2 linked regions of the Methanothermobacter thermautotrophicus str. Delta H genome follow. The protein of the gene in region 1 binds, or shares a complex with, the protein of each later gene. Links are inferred from orthologs where the notes say so. Each region holds a gene or a part of one and is shown on either strand. Other genes may lie near its edges. The genes, in order: MTH_RS06795 and MTH_RS07310.

The links.
Region 2: the proteins of MTH_RS06795 (region 1) and MTH_RS07310 are in contact, whole or in part, in a crystal structure (PDB 7CNS), measured with the Thermococcus kodakarensis proteins. The link is inferred for Methanothermobacter thermautotrophicus str. Delta H from one-to-one orthologs. Residues at the interface, in WP_011250200.1 of Thermococcus kodakarensis: Ile25, Ala28, Leu29, Ile32, Tyr33, Ala47, Gly48, Asn53, Ile54, Ala57, Glu60, Phe61, Leu62, Tyr99, Ser128, Glu129, Ser130, Asn145, Arg146, Glu147, Gly148, Gly149, Pro150, Ser151, Leu153, Tyr164, Leu201, Gly202, Asn203, Gly227; in WP_011250199.1 of Thermococcus kodakarensis: Arg6, Lys7, Ile8, Leu27, Gly28, Thr38, Arg58, Gly59, Lys60, Gly61, Ser62, Thr63, Val64, Ser66, Tyr67, Val68, Tyr70, Ala71, Lys74, Glu86, Ala87, Glu88, Thr89, Ile90, Ala92, Thr93, Ile96, Ile97.

What each region holds. Positions count from the first base shown.
Region 1 is NC_000916.1:1,283,174-1,291,537, reverse strand. The notes cover bases 2,584-5,541. They hold MTH_RS06795 (aconitase X catalytic domain-containing protein), read left to right. Parts: upstream 2,584-3,450; coding sequence 3,451-4,632; downstream 4,633-5,541. Other genes in these bases: MTH_RS09770 (GAF domain-containing protein), read right to left, coding at 4,864-5,541; MTH_RS09700 (GAF domain-containing protein), read right to left, coding at 4,643-4,927; MTH_RS06800 (single-stranded-DNA-specific exonuclease RecJ), read left to right, coding at 2,584-3,423. Also shown: MTH_RS06815 (bifunctional N(6)-L-threonylcarbamoyladenine synthase/serine/threonine protein kinase), read left to right, coding at 1-1,057; MTH_RS06810 (XTP/dITP diphosphatase), read left to right, coding at 1,120-1,683; MTH_RS06805 (30S ribosomal protein S15), read left to right, coding at 1,683-2,084; more of MTH_RS06800, read left to right, coding at 2,050-2,583; more of MTH_RS09770, read right to left, coding at 5,542-6,153; MTH_RS06785 (DUF169 domain-containing protein), read left to right, coding at 6,270-6,938; MTH_RS06780 (DsrE family protein), read left to right, coding at 6,941-7,738; MTH_RS06775 (DUF5400 domain-containing protein), read left to right, coding at 7,749-8,069; MTH_RS06770 (DEAD/DEAH box helicase), read left to right, coding at 8,245-8,364. UniProt on the Methanocaldococcus jannaschii protein: Component of a hydro-lyase that catalyzes the dehydration of mevalonate 5-phosphate (MVA5P) to form trans-anhydromevalonate 5-phosphate (tAHMP).
Region 2 is NC_000916.1:1,387,077-1,395,447, forward strand. What follows is about bases 2,388-5,352. They hold MTH_RS07310 (DUF126 domain-containing protein), read left to right. Parts: upstream 2,388-3,654; coding sequence 3,655-4,050; downstream 4,051-5,352. Other genes in these bases: truD (tRNA pseudouridine(13) synthase TruD), read left to right, coding at 2,388-3,569; MTH_RS07315 (DUF5518 domain-containing protein), read right to left, coding at 4,047-4,394; MTH_RS07320 (hypothetical protein), read left to right, coding at 4,654-5,106. Also shown: MTH_RS07285 (AIR synthase-related protein), read left to right, coding at 1-41; MTH_RS07290 (hypothetical protein), read left to right, coding at 77-460; ftsA (coenzyme F390 synthetase), read left to right, coding at 807-2,168; more of truD, read left to right, coding at 2,322-2,387; MTH_RS07330 (metal-dependent hydrolase family protein), read left to right, coding at 5,578-6,789; MTH_RS07335 (heavy metal translocating P-type ATPase), read left to right, coding at 6,833-8,371. UniProt on the Methanocaldococcus jannaschii protein: Component of a hydro-lyase that catalyzes the dehydration of mevalonate 5-phosphate (MVA5P) to form trans-anhydromevalonate 5-phosphate (tAHMP).

The sequences.
Region 1 (8,364 bases):
GGCCTCAGAGTACATTGAACTTCCCTACAGCGTTAAGGGGATGGATATATCCTTCTCAGGGCTTCTAACGGCTGCTTTAAGAAAAATGGAGGCTGGTGCAAGCCTTGAGGATCTGGCTTACAGCATCCAGGAGACAGCGTTTTCCATGCTGGTGGAGGTTACAGAGCGGGCCCTGGCATACACAGAAAAGAATCAGGTCCTCCTCTGTGGTGGAGTGGCTGTTAACAGGCGTCTGAGGGATATGCTGAGGGAGATGTGCCAGGAGCACCACGTGGAATTCCACATGCCTCCCCCTGAGTACTGTGGTGATAACGGTGCGATGATTGCCTGGCTCGGTCAGCTCGTCTACAAGTACAGGGGGCCGGATGCCCTGGAGGACACCACGGTGGTGCAGCGTTACCGGACCGATGAGGTGGATGTCCCCTGGATGAGGGAATCAGAGGCAGGAATAGAGCTCCCCCCTGACATCCTGGCCAAGGGTGCCGAGGCAAATATCTACAGGGGCCAGTGGATTGGGAGGCCCTGCATAATAAAGGAGAGGATATCCAAGGGTTACAGAATACCTGAAATTGATCAGAAGCTCAGGTCATCCAGGACCCGGAGGGAGGCCAGGCTCATCAACCAGGCCAAGGGCGCCGGTGTGCACACACCAGTACTGTTCGATGTCGACCCTGATGGAGGGGTTATGGTCATGGAGGAGGTTCGCGGCACCCCATTCAGGGACGCTGTTGAGGATACAGAGCTCTGTTCAAGGATCGGTGAGGCCATAGGGAGGCTCCATCACGCGGGTATAATACACGGGGATCTCACAGGATCCAACATAATCATCAGGGGGGGTGATGTGGTCTTCATAGACTTTGGACTTGGGAGGTTCTCAGATGAAATCGAGGATATGGGTGTGGATCTCCTTGTCCTCAAAAAGTCCCTTGAAAGCACCCACTACGCCCTGGCCGGCGAGTGTTTCAGCAGGGTCCTTGAGGGGTACGGTAAGATAATAGATGCTGACATCCAGTCAAAGATAAGGGAGATAGAGTCCCGGGGAAGATACACTGACTGAGCTCAGAATTAATATCCACACGATACTAAACCCCCTGAATATACTGACTGAGGAGGTTCATCATGAAGGTAACATTTATAACCGGTAATAAACACAAGTTATCTGAGGCAGAGAAGATATTCCATGGTACTGGAATAGAACTGATGCATGCTGATCTGGGCTACCCGGAACTTCAGGGAACACTTGAGGAGGTGGCCCGTTACGGTGCAGAACATGCTGCCAGGATCATGGATGGTCCTGTGATCGTTGAGGACGCAGGACTGTTTATAAGGGCTCTTAAATGGTTTCCAGGACCCTATTCTGCCTATGTACAGGATACCATAGGAAACCGTGGCATATTAAAGCTCATGGAAAATGTTGAAGATCGCTACGCCGAGTTCAGGTCGGCTGTTGGGTTCTGCACCCCCAACTCCGAACCCGAGGTTTTTTTAGGCGTGGTGAAGGGACGTATAGGTACTGAGGAGCGCGGAACAATGGGTTTCGCCTTCGACCCGTTATTCTATCCTGAAGGGATGGATAAAAGCTTCGGAGAACTCAGTACCTCAGAGAAGAACAGGTTTTCGCATCGAAGCAGGGCCCTTAAAAAATTTGCAGAATGGTACATTGAAAATTATGAGGTGATTTGATGTCTCTAAAACCTGATTGGGTTGAATACTCAAATGAAGAAATAGAGGATCTTATAGTCAAACTATACAGGGAGGGTAACTCCACCAGCAAAATAGGTATAATACTGAGGGACCAGCACGGCATACCCAGCGTAAAGGCCGTTACAGGGCTTAAAATAACACAGATACTTGAGAAGCATGAAATGAAACCTGAATACCCTGAGGACCTCATGAATCTCATAAGGAAGGCTGTTAACATAAGGGATCATCTTAAGGAACACCCAAAGGACCTCCACACAAGGAGGGGCCTTCAGATCGTTGAATCAAAGATAAGGCGCCTTGTCAGGTACTATGTGAGAGAAGGTGTCCTTCCTGAAGGATGGAGATATGACCCACAGAAAGCAGCCCTCCTCGTCAAGTAAACTCCCCGACTCAATTCTCAAGAGGGGTGCAGAGGCCTCAAAGGTCCTTGAGGAGCACCTTGAAAGGGGAAACATAATAAGGATCATCTCGCACAACGACGCAGATGGTCTATCAGCCGCAGGAGTTGTTGCAAGGGCCATTTCATCCATGAATGGTCAGTTCCACATCTCCATCCTCTCGAGGCTGAAGAAGGAGTTCATTAAGAAATTGTCGGGAGAGAAATACTCCCTATTCTTTTTCTGTGATATGGGAAGCGCCTACCTTGAGGAGATATCCCGCCTGAAGGGTGATGTCATCGTCGCTGATCATCATCAGCCCTCTGAATCCGAGGCAGGACCCCATGTTGTTCACATAAACCCTCATCTGCATGGTCTTGATGGTAGCAGGGACCTCAGTGCATCTGGAACGGCCTACCTGGCCACGAGACTCCTTAACAGAAAGACCGCCCCCCTTGCCCTTGTGGGTGCCCTGGGGGACATGCAGTACACTGACGGATTCACCGGTGCAAACAGGTTCATCATGGAGGAGGCTGTTGAAGAGGGTGTCCTTCAGGTCCACAGTGACCTCAAGCTGGCATCAAGGTACACCGAGCCCCTTTACCGTTCCATTGCATACACCTTCAACCCGGCCCTGCCTGGCCTCACCGGGGATATGGAGGCTTCTATGGGCTTCCTTGAGAATATAGGCGTATCCTATGGCGTTAAATATCCTGACCTGTCCCCTGAGGAGAGGGATGTTCTGAGGGATGAACTTACAAGGATAAACCCTGAGATATTCGGAGAGGTATTCACGAGCAGGGAATTCCGGAATATAGGTGACCTCTCTGACATTGCAGGGGTGCTTGATGCCTGTGGAAAGAACCGTAAATATGGCATAGGAATCGGACTGTGCCTTGGTGAAAGGGAAGGTGCCCTTGATGTGGCCCTCGAGCTCCAGAAGAACTACCGTGAGGAGCTTGTGAAGGGCCTTGCATGGATAAGGAGGGAGGGCTCCACCACCCTGGAGAACCTGCAGTACATCTACAGTGAGGATAAGGCCTTCAAGGGGATCATGGGGACCATAGCAAGCATATCACTCTCCCTCAAAATTCTTGACCCTGACATCCCCCTCCTCGGACTTTCACGGATGGATCAGCACGTTAAGGTATCTGCAAGGACAACCAGGCCAGCTGTTGAAAGGGGTGTTAACCTCGGGGTTGCCCTCAGGGATGCCGCCGCAAGTTTTGGTGGTACCGGGGGAGGACATGATATAGCGGCCGGGGCGATGGTGCCCTACAGGGATATGGAGAGTTTTCTGCAGCTTGTTGATGAGATACTGGGGACCCAGACCGGTCCCTGAAGAGACACCATGTGTGGGGTTGGAAAAGTGTACCTTGATAGGACAGAAGAGAGGATGTATGATGGTGAATTCGGTGAGACAGTCCAGCAGAGTATGGAGATACTTGTTGCCCTGGGTGATATCTATGGTGCTGAGAGGATGGTTGACATATCCTCTGCCCAGGTTTCAGGGGTATCCTACAAGACAATAGGGGACGCCGGTCTTGAATACCTGGAGGACCTCCGTGCCAGGGGTGCCGGAGTGAAGGTTGCAAGTACCCTTAACCCTGCGGGGATGGACCTCCAGAGATGGAGGGAAATGGGATTCTCAGAGGAATTCGCCAGGAGACAGATAAGGATAGTGGAGGCATACTCTGCCATGGATGTCATGAACACCTGCACCTGCACCCCCTACCTCATAGGGAACGTCCCCCTGAGGGGCTCCCATGTTGCCTGGTCAGAGTCCTCTGCAGTTTCCTATGCCAACTCTGTTCTGGGAGCCAGGACCAACCGTGAGGGTGGTCCAGGGGCCCTTGCAGCCGCCATATGCGGTAAGACCCCGGAGTATGGTTACCATCTCCAGGAGAACCGGAGGGCCACCCTGAGGGTTGATGTTGAATGTGAACTCTCGGGCTCGGATTACGGGGCCCTGGGTTACATTACAGGAAAAATTGCCGGTGAGGGTGTCCCATATTTCACTTTCACTGGCCATCCATCGGCTGATGACCTCAAAGCCCTTGGGGCTGCCATGGCGTCGTCCGGTGCGGTTGCACTCTACCATGTTGATGGGGTGACACCCGAGTACATGGAAGCCTCTCCTGATGAAGCAGGGGATAGCATTACGGTTGATGCCGGGGATATACTGGAGGCAAGGGAGGAGCTGTCCACCACTGATGATGATCCTGACCTCATATGCCTGGGGTGCCCGCACTGTTCCCTGGATGAGATCCGGAGGATAGCCTCATTTTTAAGGAAAAATAAGCCTGCCTGTGACCTCTGGGTGTGCACCTCTGCTGCCATAGGAAGTGCTGCCAGCAGGATGGGCTACACAGACGTTATAGAGGCAGCAGGTGGGATGGTTGTATCTGACACCTGCATGGTGGTTGCACCTGTGGAGGATCTTGGCTATGAGGTCCTTGGTGTTGACTCTGCCAAGGCCGCCAACTATGTCCCTGGTATGTGTGGCCTTGATGCCGTCTATGATGACTGGATGAACCTCATCAGACCTTAAAAGTTATAACTTATAAGTTATAACTTTTCCTCTGGAGGGCGCTTCCAAGCTGAAGCCCTATTGATGAAATGTTCTCAAGGCTTATCCTGTTGTAGGGTTTAACACTGTAACTTGCCAGGTTTAATATTCCTGTTATCTCCCCTGAAAACTTAATCGGAATCATTAGAATTGTTCTTATATTGTTTCTCCTTATGGACTCATGTATCATGCGGTATTCAGGCGACTCAGAGGTTATGTATATAACCCCCTCCTTCTCAATGGACCTCTCAAAGAGGTCTGTGAAGACCCCGGCCATGCACATTCTGCTGAGGGTTTCTGGCAGTTCCTCTGAACCCTGAGCTGGAGTTCCTTTTTCTCCTCCATGAGGTATATGCATCCCATTTCAAATTCCAGGGTTTCTATGACGGCCTCGATTGATTTTTCAAGCATTTTTTCCTCTTCCTCATCACTGTTTATGATTTCGGAAACCCTGTTCATGGCCAGAAGTGTTCTTATGAACTCATCCTTCTCCTGTCTCAGTTTCTCCATTTCTAGATACTCTGAGACCTCGTCGGCCACCATCTCTATGATTTCAAGGCTCTGTGAGGCTATGGAGTCCTCGGGGCTTCTGATTATAAGGGCTCCCCTCGCCCTTTCCTCTGTGATGAGGGGTACTGAAAGCATGAGACCCGAGTCATGCCTCCATGATACCGTCTCGAGGGTTTCAATGCTCCTGTAGATGAAGTATTCAAATTCAGTGAGATCCTCTGACTCAGGGTATTCGTAGGCCCTGCTGAACCCTGAGGCATCGCTTAGGACCACCGAAAGCTGTTTAAGGTCCATTATGGTGGATAATTCATCCCTTATTGAGTTCATAAGCTCTTCAAGGCTGCCAGAGGATGATCTCAACCTTGTGATTGTGAGGAGGACCTCAAGTTCATTCTTGGAAAATGAGGAACTTGCAAGGTCCCTTCCTATTATGACCCAGAAGTTGTTTACAGGTGTGACTGAAAGGCTGTAGTTCCTCCTTATCCCATCCCTTCCCCTCAGATCGACCTGTATCGTGCCCCGGGATTTCATTCTGTTCTCAATGAGGACCATGCTCTCCCGGTCCATGATGTCCCCAAGGCACTGTGCACCGGGGAACATTCTTCTGAAAAGGCCGTTGGATACTACTATGTCCATGAGGGTGTTTATGGTGAAGACGAGTTTATCAGGGTCATCTATTTTTCTTTCAAGTTCCAGGAGTTCCAGGAGGTTTCTGTGAATTTTTGATGCGTTTTTTATAAGCTCAGAATCTCTGGATGTGTCTCCAGTGTATTCCACAGTTCCCTCAAGGTCTCCCGCAGGCATCCATAGTTTGCTTCTGCCAACCGTCCTGTATGTTACAAGACCCCTGGCCTCCAGTATGTGAAGGTACTTGAGAACCGTTGCCCTGCTCCTGTTTATTCCACGGGTTATCTTGTCGAGCATGCACTCCTCTGGAGGATTTGATTCCAGGTAGGACATTATCATCTTCTCGGTTTCAGAGAGTTTCTCCACTGACCTCACCCCATGATAGCTATGGTATAACCATGAATTATAACTTTAGAGAAAAATTTAAATATTGGGTTTTTATACTTTATCGTATAGTTATACTATCATGTATAGGTGGTTGTATGGATTACAGGAAGATTTCAGAAGAACTTAAGGAACTCCTGGAAAATGGAGGGCAGCCCGTGGCTGTCAGGTTAGTCAAGAATGAGGAAATATCTGGTGAAAAGCTTGAAAAGAAGAGGCACTGCGAGTTCATACAGGATGCACGCTTAAGGGGTGCCTGTGGCTATGCAACTGCAGACGAACACCTCTGCAGGGGTGGCGCAGCGGTCCTTGGACTCTGCAGGGTACCACCCCAGGTTGCGGATGGAAGCCTGTACCATAAACTCGGAAACTACAGCACACTGGAAGCTGCTGCTGAAACCGTAGAGGCCGTTCCCGCGGTGAAAGGGGAATACCATGCCTCAGTCTATGCACCGCTCGAAGAGGCTGATTTCGAACCAGACGCCGTTGTATTCATACTTAAACCGGCCCAGGCGCTTAGACTCAGCCAGGCATACCTCCATGACAGGGGTGGCAGAATAAGCGGGGACTACTCAGGGATACAGTCACTCTGTGCAGACGCCGTTGCAGCTGTAAGGGAGAGGGGCATCCCAAACATGACAATGGGGTGTAACGGTTCAAGGAAATACGCCGGGATCAGGCCCGAGGAACTTGCAGTCGGAGTACCAGCATCTGACCTTGAGGGAATTGTGGAGGCCCTCAGAAAATTCAGGGAAAAATGGGGATAAAAATGAAATTAAACCTCAGGGGAGTAAACAGATACGCTGCAGCTATAATAACAGACAATATACTTAAAAATGGTGTTCAGAACCTCCAGCTGATCCTGAAGGAGGACTCTGAAGAGGTCAGGAGAGTTGCAGAGAAGCACCATATGGAATATTCTCCCAGAGAAACAGAAAAGGGGCTGGTGGTTAACATTTCACCTCAGGGTATTGAAGAGATAGATGTTACCGGAGAAACCTGTCCCGGCCCGGTTATAATCGTAGGGGATAGGCTCTCCTCAATGGAGCCAGGGATGAGGATAAAGATAAAATCAGAAAGCAGTGACGTGATCGATGACCTTGCACTCTCAGCTCCTGAAATGAAGGCAGAGGTCATTGAAAAATCGGCCAGCCACCTCATCCTTGAAAAAACAGATGTTAGCAGGGAAAGGGAATTTACAGGAAAGGATAAGGTACTCGTTGTCCAGAGCAACGGGACAGGGAATGCAGAGAGGGCCTACGCCACCTTCATATTCTCAAAGGCTGCCCTCAGCATGGGAAAGGATGTCACAATATTCCTCCTCATGGATGGCGTGAGCATTGCAAGGAAGGGTGGTGCAGCCGCCGTAAAACACCCGGCCTTCCCGCGGCTGGATGAACTCATGGCCGAGGTCATTGAGATGGGTGTTAAGATCTACGTCTGTGAAATGAGCGCCCAGTTCAGGGGGCTCAGAGAAGATAACATGGTCGAGGGCTGCAAGATAGCAGGTGCAGCCACGTTCATAACACTGCTTAGTGACCCGAGCTACGCAGTGGTGAACTTCTAGAGGTGATGAAATGTATCAGGTCATTATATTCGCACTCCTCTTTGCAGGAATCTCATCAGGTTTCATAACCTTCCGTATAATGGGGATGAGGATGGCGCCACACTTCGGAGTCCTTATCCTTGCCCTCATTGCAACGGCAGCAAATATCATGTCTGGCAATGTAACCCTGAATTACGTTGCAGTGGCTCTGCAGGTACTCACAGGGATTTCAGCCTACACACAGTTCCTCCCGGTTCTGAGGGACAGCTTCCAGACAGCTCCACTCTACGCCTGCCATCTGAGCACAGTCACCGTTGCTGCGGTGCTCGCAGCTGCCTCAGTCCCACTTTAACCTCCCTTAAATCTTTTAGACCGGTTGAACACGCATCATCCCCAATAAACCCCCATTTATTCCTTCTTTTAATCTCTTAAACCTCAAACTAGGAAGGCCAAAGCCTCAGGTAACCTGATTTTCAGCACTGAAAGGAACCTGAACCTTAAATAAATTGATGACCAGATAAAAGACCATGGCAAGGTACATAGAGCACCCCCTCATAAAGCCAGAGAAAATAGAGGCAAGGACCTATCAGCAGCTGCTGGCAGCAGATGTCATCAGAAAGGGCAACTCAATGATAGTCGCCCCCACA
Region 2 (8,371 bases), 100 kb from region 1 along the record:
AGAAGGACATGGTGGTCCGGATGATCTCCCGGGAGGATTAGATCAGGAGAAAGGACAGCCTTCTTGAAGGGATATCATGGATGATGGGGGCTACATATCCACAACCGACGCGGTTCTTGCACTCACAGTGGTCTTCATAGTAACGGCATCCGTCATCAACACGGACCCCCCGCTGGTCACCCCTGAATCTCCGAAAGCAGGGGATGTCCTTGATGCCATGGCGTCCTATCCATCAGGTGAAAGCATACTGGATGGCCTTGCAGAGTCTCCTGACCCAACCATGGCATCGGATTTCCTCAACAGGACCCTTGAGGGGATGGACTACAATCTCACAGCTGACAGGGGGACCGGTGAGGTTACCGTTGCATCCCGTGGTTCAATGGAGGATGCAGAAGACATAGACGTGGCTGTGAGGTCGCGGGGAAACGTCACCTTCAGACTCTATCTATGGAGATCCTGATGCAAGACTTAAATACCTGCATGGAAAATTATTAATATAGGATGGTATAAACTACCCTTCACTCTCATTTTGCCCTGATAGTGTAGCGGATATCACGTAGGACTGCGGATCCTATTACCCGGGTTCAAGTCCCGGTCAGGGCACTCACCTTCACATTAAAATCCACTGATTCTATTTAAAGGGCGAAACCATCAAGTAACTGCGTCCGTCCCAATGTACCGCCTGATCTGGAATCAGCGCTGGAAGCGGACCGTCAGCAAATCTTTTTTCATTCTTGCTCTGATCATGTCGGGATGGAGATCATCAGCAAATCTTTATTTCATGGACGACAAACTAATGTCTGGAGATGGTGGTTGTTATGGGGACCTACTTCAATCCTGAAATAGAGACCATGGAACGTGGCGAACTGGACGCCCTTGTAGAGGAGAGGATAAGGTACACAGTTAACTATGCATATGAAAACTCTCCCTTCTACAGCAAATGGTTCAGGGAGAACAATATCAAGCCCTCAGATATAAAGAGTCATGAGGACCTAAGGGAGCTCCCTATAATAAGCGGTGAAACAGTAAGGAAAAACCAGCCACCTGAAAAGGACAGATTTGAATTTAAATGCGCCCCCTGGGAGGAGATCTACACCATCCATGAGACCAGCGGCACCAGCGGAAGACCAAAGTCCTTCTTCCTCACATGGGGGGACTGGCAGAGGTACGCAGAGAAGTATGCGAGGTCCTTTGTATCCCAGGGATTTGAAACAGGTGACCGGGTCGTCGTATGCGCATCCTACGGCATGAACGTCGGGGCCAACACGATGACACTGGCAGCACAGAAGATAGGAATGACAATAATACCCGAGGGCAAATGCACATTTCCTGTGAGGATAATGGAGAACTACCGGCCAACAGGGATAGTTGCAAACGTATTCAAACTGCTGAGGCTCGCAAGGCGAATGAAGGAGCAGGGAATTGATCCCAGGGAGTCAAGCATAAAGAGACTGGTGGTTGGTGGTGAAAGCTTTGCGCCGGAATCAAGGGCATACGTCGAGGAACTGTGGGGAGTTGATGTCTACAACACCTATGGGAGCACCGAGGGGACCATGTGTGGGGAATGCCACATCAAGGAGGGACTCCACGTCCCCGAGGACCTCGTACACCTGGATGTCTATGACCCCAACCTCAGGGACTTCGTTGATGATGGGGAATGCGGCAGGATAGTCCTGACAACACTGCTACCCGTTGGTGAGAGGACCGGCACACTCCTGCTCAACTATGACACCGAGGACACAACCGTGGTCATATCCAGGGACACGTGCAGGTGTGGAAGGACCCACATGAGGATAATGAACCCTGAAAGGGAGGCAGAGACCTTCTGGATCTCCGGTCATCCATTCAACCGGGTTGACGTTGAGGCAGCGGTTTTCCAGAGGGAGAACATGGATTACCTCACAGGGGAATATGAGGCCTTCCTCTACGGGGACGAGGATGAGGGCACAGTGACCATGAGGGTCTCCCTTGAATGTGAGGATCCAGGAAACTGCGCCAAGGAGATAATCCAGGAGAACTTTATAGGGGCCTTCTTCAAATATAAGAGGGACCTGCATGATGCCTACCTTGAGGGAACATTTGAGATAATATTCAACTTCGTAGGGCCAGGCGAACTCGAATTTTATAAGGTTAAGGGCAGGCCCAAGCGTATGGTTGATAGGAGATAGTCCAGCTAAGGTTGGGATGTAGGGCAGACATCATCATGGACGGATAGTTTCAGGGAACTGAGCCTTCCTTCAGTGGATAGCGAATTATATAATTAAAATGGTGCTGAATGCAGAAACATTATCGACTGAGTACATAAATTCTGGAGTAAAACGATGCTGAATGCAGAAACCTATGTCACATCAACAGAGGGGACCGGTGGAAGAATAAGGGTGCATAACAGGGACTTTGAGGTGGAGGAGATCCCCCTCACAGAGCCCAGTGGCAGCGGCCCAAACACATGGATATGGATAGAGAAGGAGGGCAGGACAACCCTCGACGTCCTCCTCGACATTGCAAGGGAACTCCACCTTGACAGGAGAAGGATGGGATTCGCTGGCATGAAGGATAAGAGGGCCGTCACCAGACAGTGGATATGTGTGAGCAACACAGCACCCTCAGAGGTTAAGGCCATAGAGGAAAGGATAAGAAACGTTAAATTCCTCAGGGTCACAGCAAATGAGAAGAAACTCCGGATGGGCCAGCTGTTGGGCAACCGTTTCAGGATCCTGATAAGGGACACCGAAATCGATGAACCCCTGGAAACAGCCAAGGCCACCCTCCAGGAACTTGAGGATAAGGGTGTCCCGAATTACTATGGCTGGCAGCGCTTTGGGAGTCCAAGGGCAAACACGCACCTTGTTGGACGGGCACTTGTCCATGGCGATGTAAAGGGCGCGGTTGACAGCTACATAGGTAACCCCCTTGAGGGGGAATCAGAGATTGTTTCAGAGGCCAGGAGGGCCTATGACAGGGGCGACCTTGAGGAGGCATATGAGCTCATGCCATCATCAATGAGGTATGAGAGGATGATGCTGAGACCGATGCTCAGGGATCTACGTAGGGGTGAGTTCTCAGATGAATCATACGTGAGGGCCATCCATGCACTTCCGAAGCCCCTGAAGAGGATGTTCGTCCACGCCTACCAGTCATACCTCTTCAACCGGGCAGTAAGTGAGAGGGCGGCCCTCGGCATAAACACCCACATCCCCGGCGATATAGTCATTGATAATGACCAGCACATAATACATGACGCTGATCCAGATGAACTGGAGGAGCTGATCCTAAACTTCGAGGCCCATCCGACAGCACCCTTATATGGCAGCAAGGTCCCCCTTGCCAGTGGAAGGCCCGGTGAGATTGAGAGGAGGATACTTGAGGATGAGGGAGTGTCCCTTGAGGACTTCAACTCAATAAAGGTCCCCAAACTTGGAAGCCATGGCATGAGGAGGGCGATACGCTTCAGGATATGGGACGTGGATGCCCATGAGAGCCAGGAGGGCCTTACAGTTGAATTCTCAATACCCAGGGGGTGCTATGCAACCTCTGTTTTAAGGGAGATCATGAAAAAGGATGTTGTCTAGGTCTTCAGACATGCAGGTGGGTCCATGGATTTTACTGAATATCCGTGACCACTTACTGAATGATTAAAGGTATGGAGATGATCCGGTGGAAGTTGACTGCAGAGTTATATCACGTGGAAAGGGAAGAGGTCCAGTTCTGGTATCAACCGAACCATTGAGCTTTCTCGGAGGAGTTGATCCCGGCACAGGGAGGGTTATTGACCAGAAACACCCATTACATGGCAGGAGCATTAGGGGGAAGGTTCTCCTCATACCCGGCGGTAAGGGCTCCACGGTGGGGTCCTATGTCATATTTCAGATGGCAAAGAACGAAACAGCTCCGGCCGCCATAATATGCCTGAACGCGGAGCCAATAATCGCAACCGGGGCCATAATGGCTGGAATACCCATGGTGGACAGACCCTCGGAGGACCTCCTCGGTCTTCTGGAGGATTCAATGGAGGTTGAGGTGGATGCTGATGAGGGAAAAATCAGGTTCTAGTCCCTGAAGGACCCCAGTATGCTGCCGGCGCTCCCACCAAGGAATCCAAGGCTCATATCACCTGCAAGGGCGTATATGAGTATTGAGAGGATCGGCATATTCATGATACCAGTTTTGATGTAGACCATGAGGATGTTTATGATGCCAACGGCGGCCCCCATGATAACCCCGTTCACCGCACCGTTGAGATAATCCTTATCTGCGATGTAACCGCAGGCCACAGAGGCCAGGAGAATTGAAAGCACGCCCATCAATGAGGGGATCAGTAATCTGAGGAGGGGTCCAAGGATGACTGTAAGGATGATACCAGAAACAACTGCCTTCCAGTTAACTTCAATTTCCATCATCGATCACCATGAATAATAATTTATGATGGATATATAATCTTATGGTCGAAAGGGTAATGATGCTCCAGATAAAAGTAAGAACCTGCTGGATCGGGGTTCATTCATGGGATAATTTGAACGGTTTTTGGGTGCTAAGGAGTTGCATTTCATGATTATTGATGATTTTAATGATTATAAGCTCTCATTTTTTGATGATAAATGGTTACCGGTTTTTCTGATCGTCTGGTTAACGGTATTCCTCCTTTCCCATCCTGACATGAACTTTAAGCTCCTGGCGGGCCTGATCTTTTCCACCATAATAATCGTCTATAAACCGGAGGGCTTCCTTGAGGACCATAAAAGGAGGATCTTCATCTTAACAGTCATACTGTATCCCCCCGCTGAATTTGCACTGAAGCTACTGGCTGCCTCAGGGCCCCTTGCAGTTAACATGGCCGAGCACTTTACTGCGGGTCTTGTGGTGGCAATTTATCTTTCAACACTCCTCCATGGCGCACTCAAAAAACTGAGCCAGTGGGAGAGGTTCATGTTCACGGTATCGGCTGCAGTCCTCTTCTGTCTCTTATATGAAATCACAGGGTTTTTAATCTACTATGAGCCATCTGCTGCCCTGTACTCAGACACAATGAGGGACCTCTCAATGAACATGGCCGGTGCGGTCATGGTAGCTGCACTCATCTCCGACTATGAGGGAAAATCTAGAATATAGGTTTTTATGTTCTCGGTAACGATGGATGAGTTACAGCAGATAGTACTGAGAAAATCTAGAATATAGGTTTTCATGTTCTGGATGGAGCCAGCAGTTCAAGCTGGTCACGGGAACGATGGAGGTATCGGTTCTGGCTCCGGGCCAGGGCCGGAGGTGTTATTTGTCGGCGGGTTCTCCGAGGCACTTCCACTATCGGTACTGCAGCGTACCTCCCCGGTGTCCTGGGCAGAGTTTAGTCTGCTCCTCTGGAAGTAGGACCTGTAGATTATCAGTGAGAGTATTGCAATGACCACTATGGCTCCGAAGAGGAGTATGTATTCTGAGGATGACTGACCGGATTCATCCAGTAAAAATGATTCAGAAAACATGTAGATCAGCCCCTAAATCTATATAGGTATATAGGTTCCGTTGTATATATATTTTCCTTACAGAATTGAAGGTGACCATAAGGGTATTTTCAGGGGTTTTTACATGAGATTTGCAGTGAAGGGTGAATTTCTGGACATCTATTCAGGGGAGCATGAAAGGAGGTACGTGCTTGTTGATAAGGGGAGGATAACCGCCATTGAGAGTAGTGTCACAGGTGTTGAGGTTATTGATGCCTCTGATAAGTTCATTCTACCAGGCTTCATTGACCTGCACACCCATCTAATGGAGGATGGGTTCAGGACAGAGAGCAAACTTGAGGATCCACTCTCACTCTACTTCTACGGGGCCCTTGACAATATGAGGGCAACCCTCCAGGCAGGTGTTACAACGGTAAGGGATGCGGGTCTTGCAGACCTCGGTGTTAAGATGGCCTCCGACCGGCACATCATCCAGGCGCCCCGGATGCAGATAAGCGTCACGCCCCTATCAATCACGGGGGGGCACTTCGACTTTCACACAAGATCAGGACTCAACATTGAAAGGAGATACAGGGGGCTACCCTCCGGTATCTGTGATGGGATCCCATCTGTGAGGAAGAGGACGAGGGAGGTCCTGAGGGCTGGGGCGGATGTTGTTAAGGTAATGGCGACTGGTGGAGTCATGAGCAGCACGGACAGACCATCGGACACCCAGTTCACACCGTCAGAACTTGCAGCCATAGTTGAGGAGGCATCATTCAGGGGTAAAAATGTTATGGTCCATGCCCATGGTCTCCAGGGGATAAAGAATTCCATAAAGGCGGGTGTTCATTCAGTTGAACATGGAACATACCTGGATAAAAGGACCGCCAGGTTGATGGCTGAAAGGGGCGTCTACCTGGTACCAACATTCCTGGTAACCCGCCTCAACAATGATAAGGCCCTGAGGGGAGAACTGGCGGAATACAGCCGCAGGGACGCCATTGAGGTGGCAGAAGTCCACCGGGAGAACATGGAGATGGCCTACAATGAGGGTGTGCGGATGGTTATGGGCACAGATTCAGGTGTTGTTGAGCATGGAATGAACCTGCTTGAACTATCCTACCTTACAGAGACCGGCATGGAGCCACTGGAAGCCATAAGGGCTGGAACCATACATGCAGCCGAATGCATGGGGTGGGAGGACCGGATAGGTTCAATAGAAAAGGGTAAAATTGCAGATATTGTTGTAACTGAGGTGAATCCGGTGGAGGAGATAGACGAACTTTCCAGGCCCGGGAACGTGCTCCTGGTTGTGAGGGATGGCATAATCTACAGGGATGAGCTGGTCTATTGATTGGCTGAAGTTCAGGTTGAATCATGGATCTGGTGGAATGTAAATGAAAAGAATAACGATAAGGATAGGCGGGATGGGGTGCGCTGCATGCGCACTGAAGATCGAGGAGGCCCTCAGAAAACTGGATGGAATCCGCGATGCTGCGGTCAACCTGGTTGAGGGAAAGGTTTCAGTTGAGTATGACCCCCGGAGGGTTGATCTCTCCGATATGGAGGCCGCCATTGAGGACGCCGGCTACACTGTACTCAATGAGAACATAGCCATGGCTGTGGGTGGTATGAGCTGTGCGATGTGTGTACAGAAAATAGAATCCGCCCTGAGGGGACTTGAGGGCGTAAGCAATGCCACAGTCAACCTCGCAGCTGAAAAGGCCTACATCTCCTATAACCCATCCCTGACCTCTGTGGAGGACCTCAAAAGGACGGTGGAGGATCTTGGATACACCGTGAGGGGTCTGGAGGGTGAAGAGATCAGTGAGGACCTGAAACCAAAAATTAGAAGAATAATAGTGGGTTTCGGAGTGTCAGTCCCCCTGATGGCGATGATGTACCTCGGTCTACAGCCCCCAGGTGGGGGTATATCCATGCTACTGGTGTCAATCATACCATTCATCTATGTCTCAGGACCGATATTCAGGGGGGCCCTCAGATCACTGAGATCCGGGACACTTGACATGGATGTAATGTACTCAATGGGTATAGGAGTCGCCTTCCTTTCAAGCATCCTGGGCACCGCAGGGATTCTCCCATCCGATTTCATGTTCTATGACACCGCACTTATGCTGGCATCCTTCCTCACCCTTGGAAGGTACCTGGAGGCAGGTGCCCGGGGTAAAACATCAGAGGCAGTGAGGAGGCTCATGGAACTCCAGCCAGACACCGCCACGGTCCTCAGGGACGGCAGGGAGGTTGAGGTGAGGATCCACGAGATAGATGTGGGTGATGAGGTAATTGTGAGACCAGGGGACAGGGTACCCGCTGATGGAAAGGTTGTGGAGGGATCCTCCTATGTGGATGAGTTCATGATAACAGGTGAGCCCCTCCCGGCCCTTAAAACACCCGGATCAGAGGTCGTTGCAGGTACAATAAACACTGACGGCATCCTGAGGTTCAGGGTTGAACGCACCGGTGATGAAACCTTCCTTTCAGGTATAATAAAACTCGTTGACGAGGCCCAGGCATCAAAGCCTCCCATACAGAGGATTGCTGACCGGGCAGTATCCTATTTCATACCCGCAGTTCTGCTTGTTGCAACATCAGCCTTCCTCTTCTGGTACCTTGTTGAAGGTGCAGGGTTACTCCTGTCCATCACGGTTCTCATATCCGTACTTGTGGTGGCCTGTCCATGCGCACTGGGCCTTGCAACACCAACCGCTGTCACAGCAGGTATAGGCAGGGGCGCTGAACTTGGAATACTCATAAAGAAGGGTGAGGCCCTTGAGGTATCCGACAGGATATCGTGCGTGATCTTCGATAAAACAGGTACACTGACACTGGGAAGGCCCAGGGTCACAGACATGGTTGGTGATGTGCTGGGCCTGGCAGCGGCCCTTGAGAGAAAATCCAGGCACCCCATTGCAGCT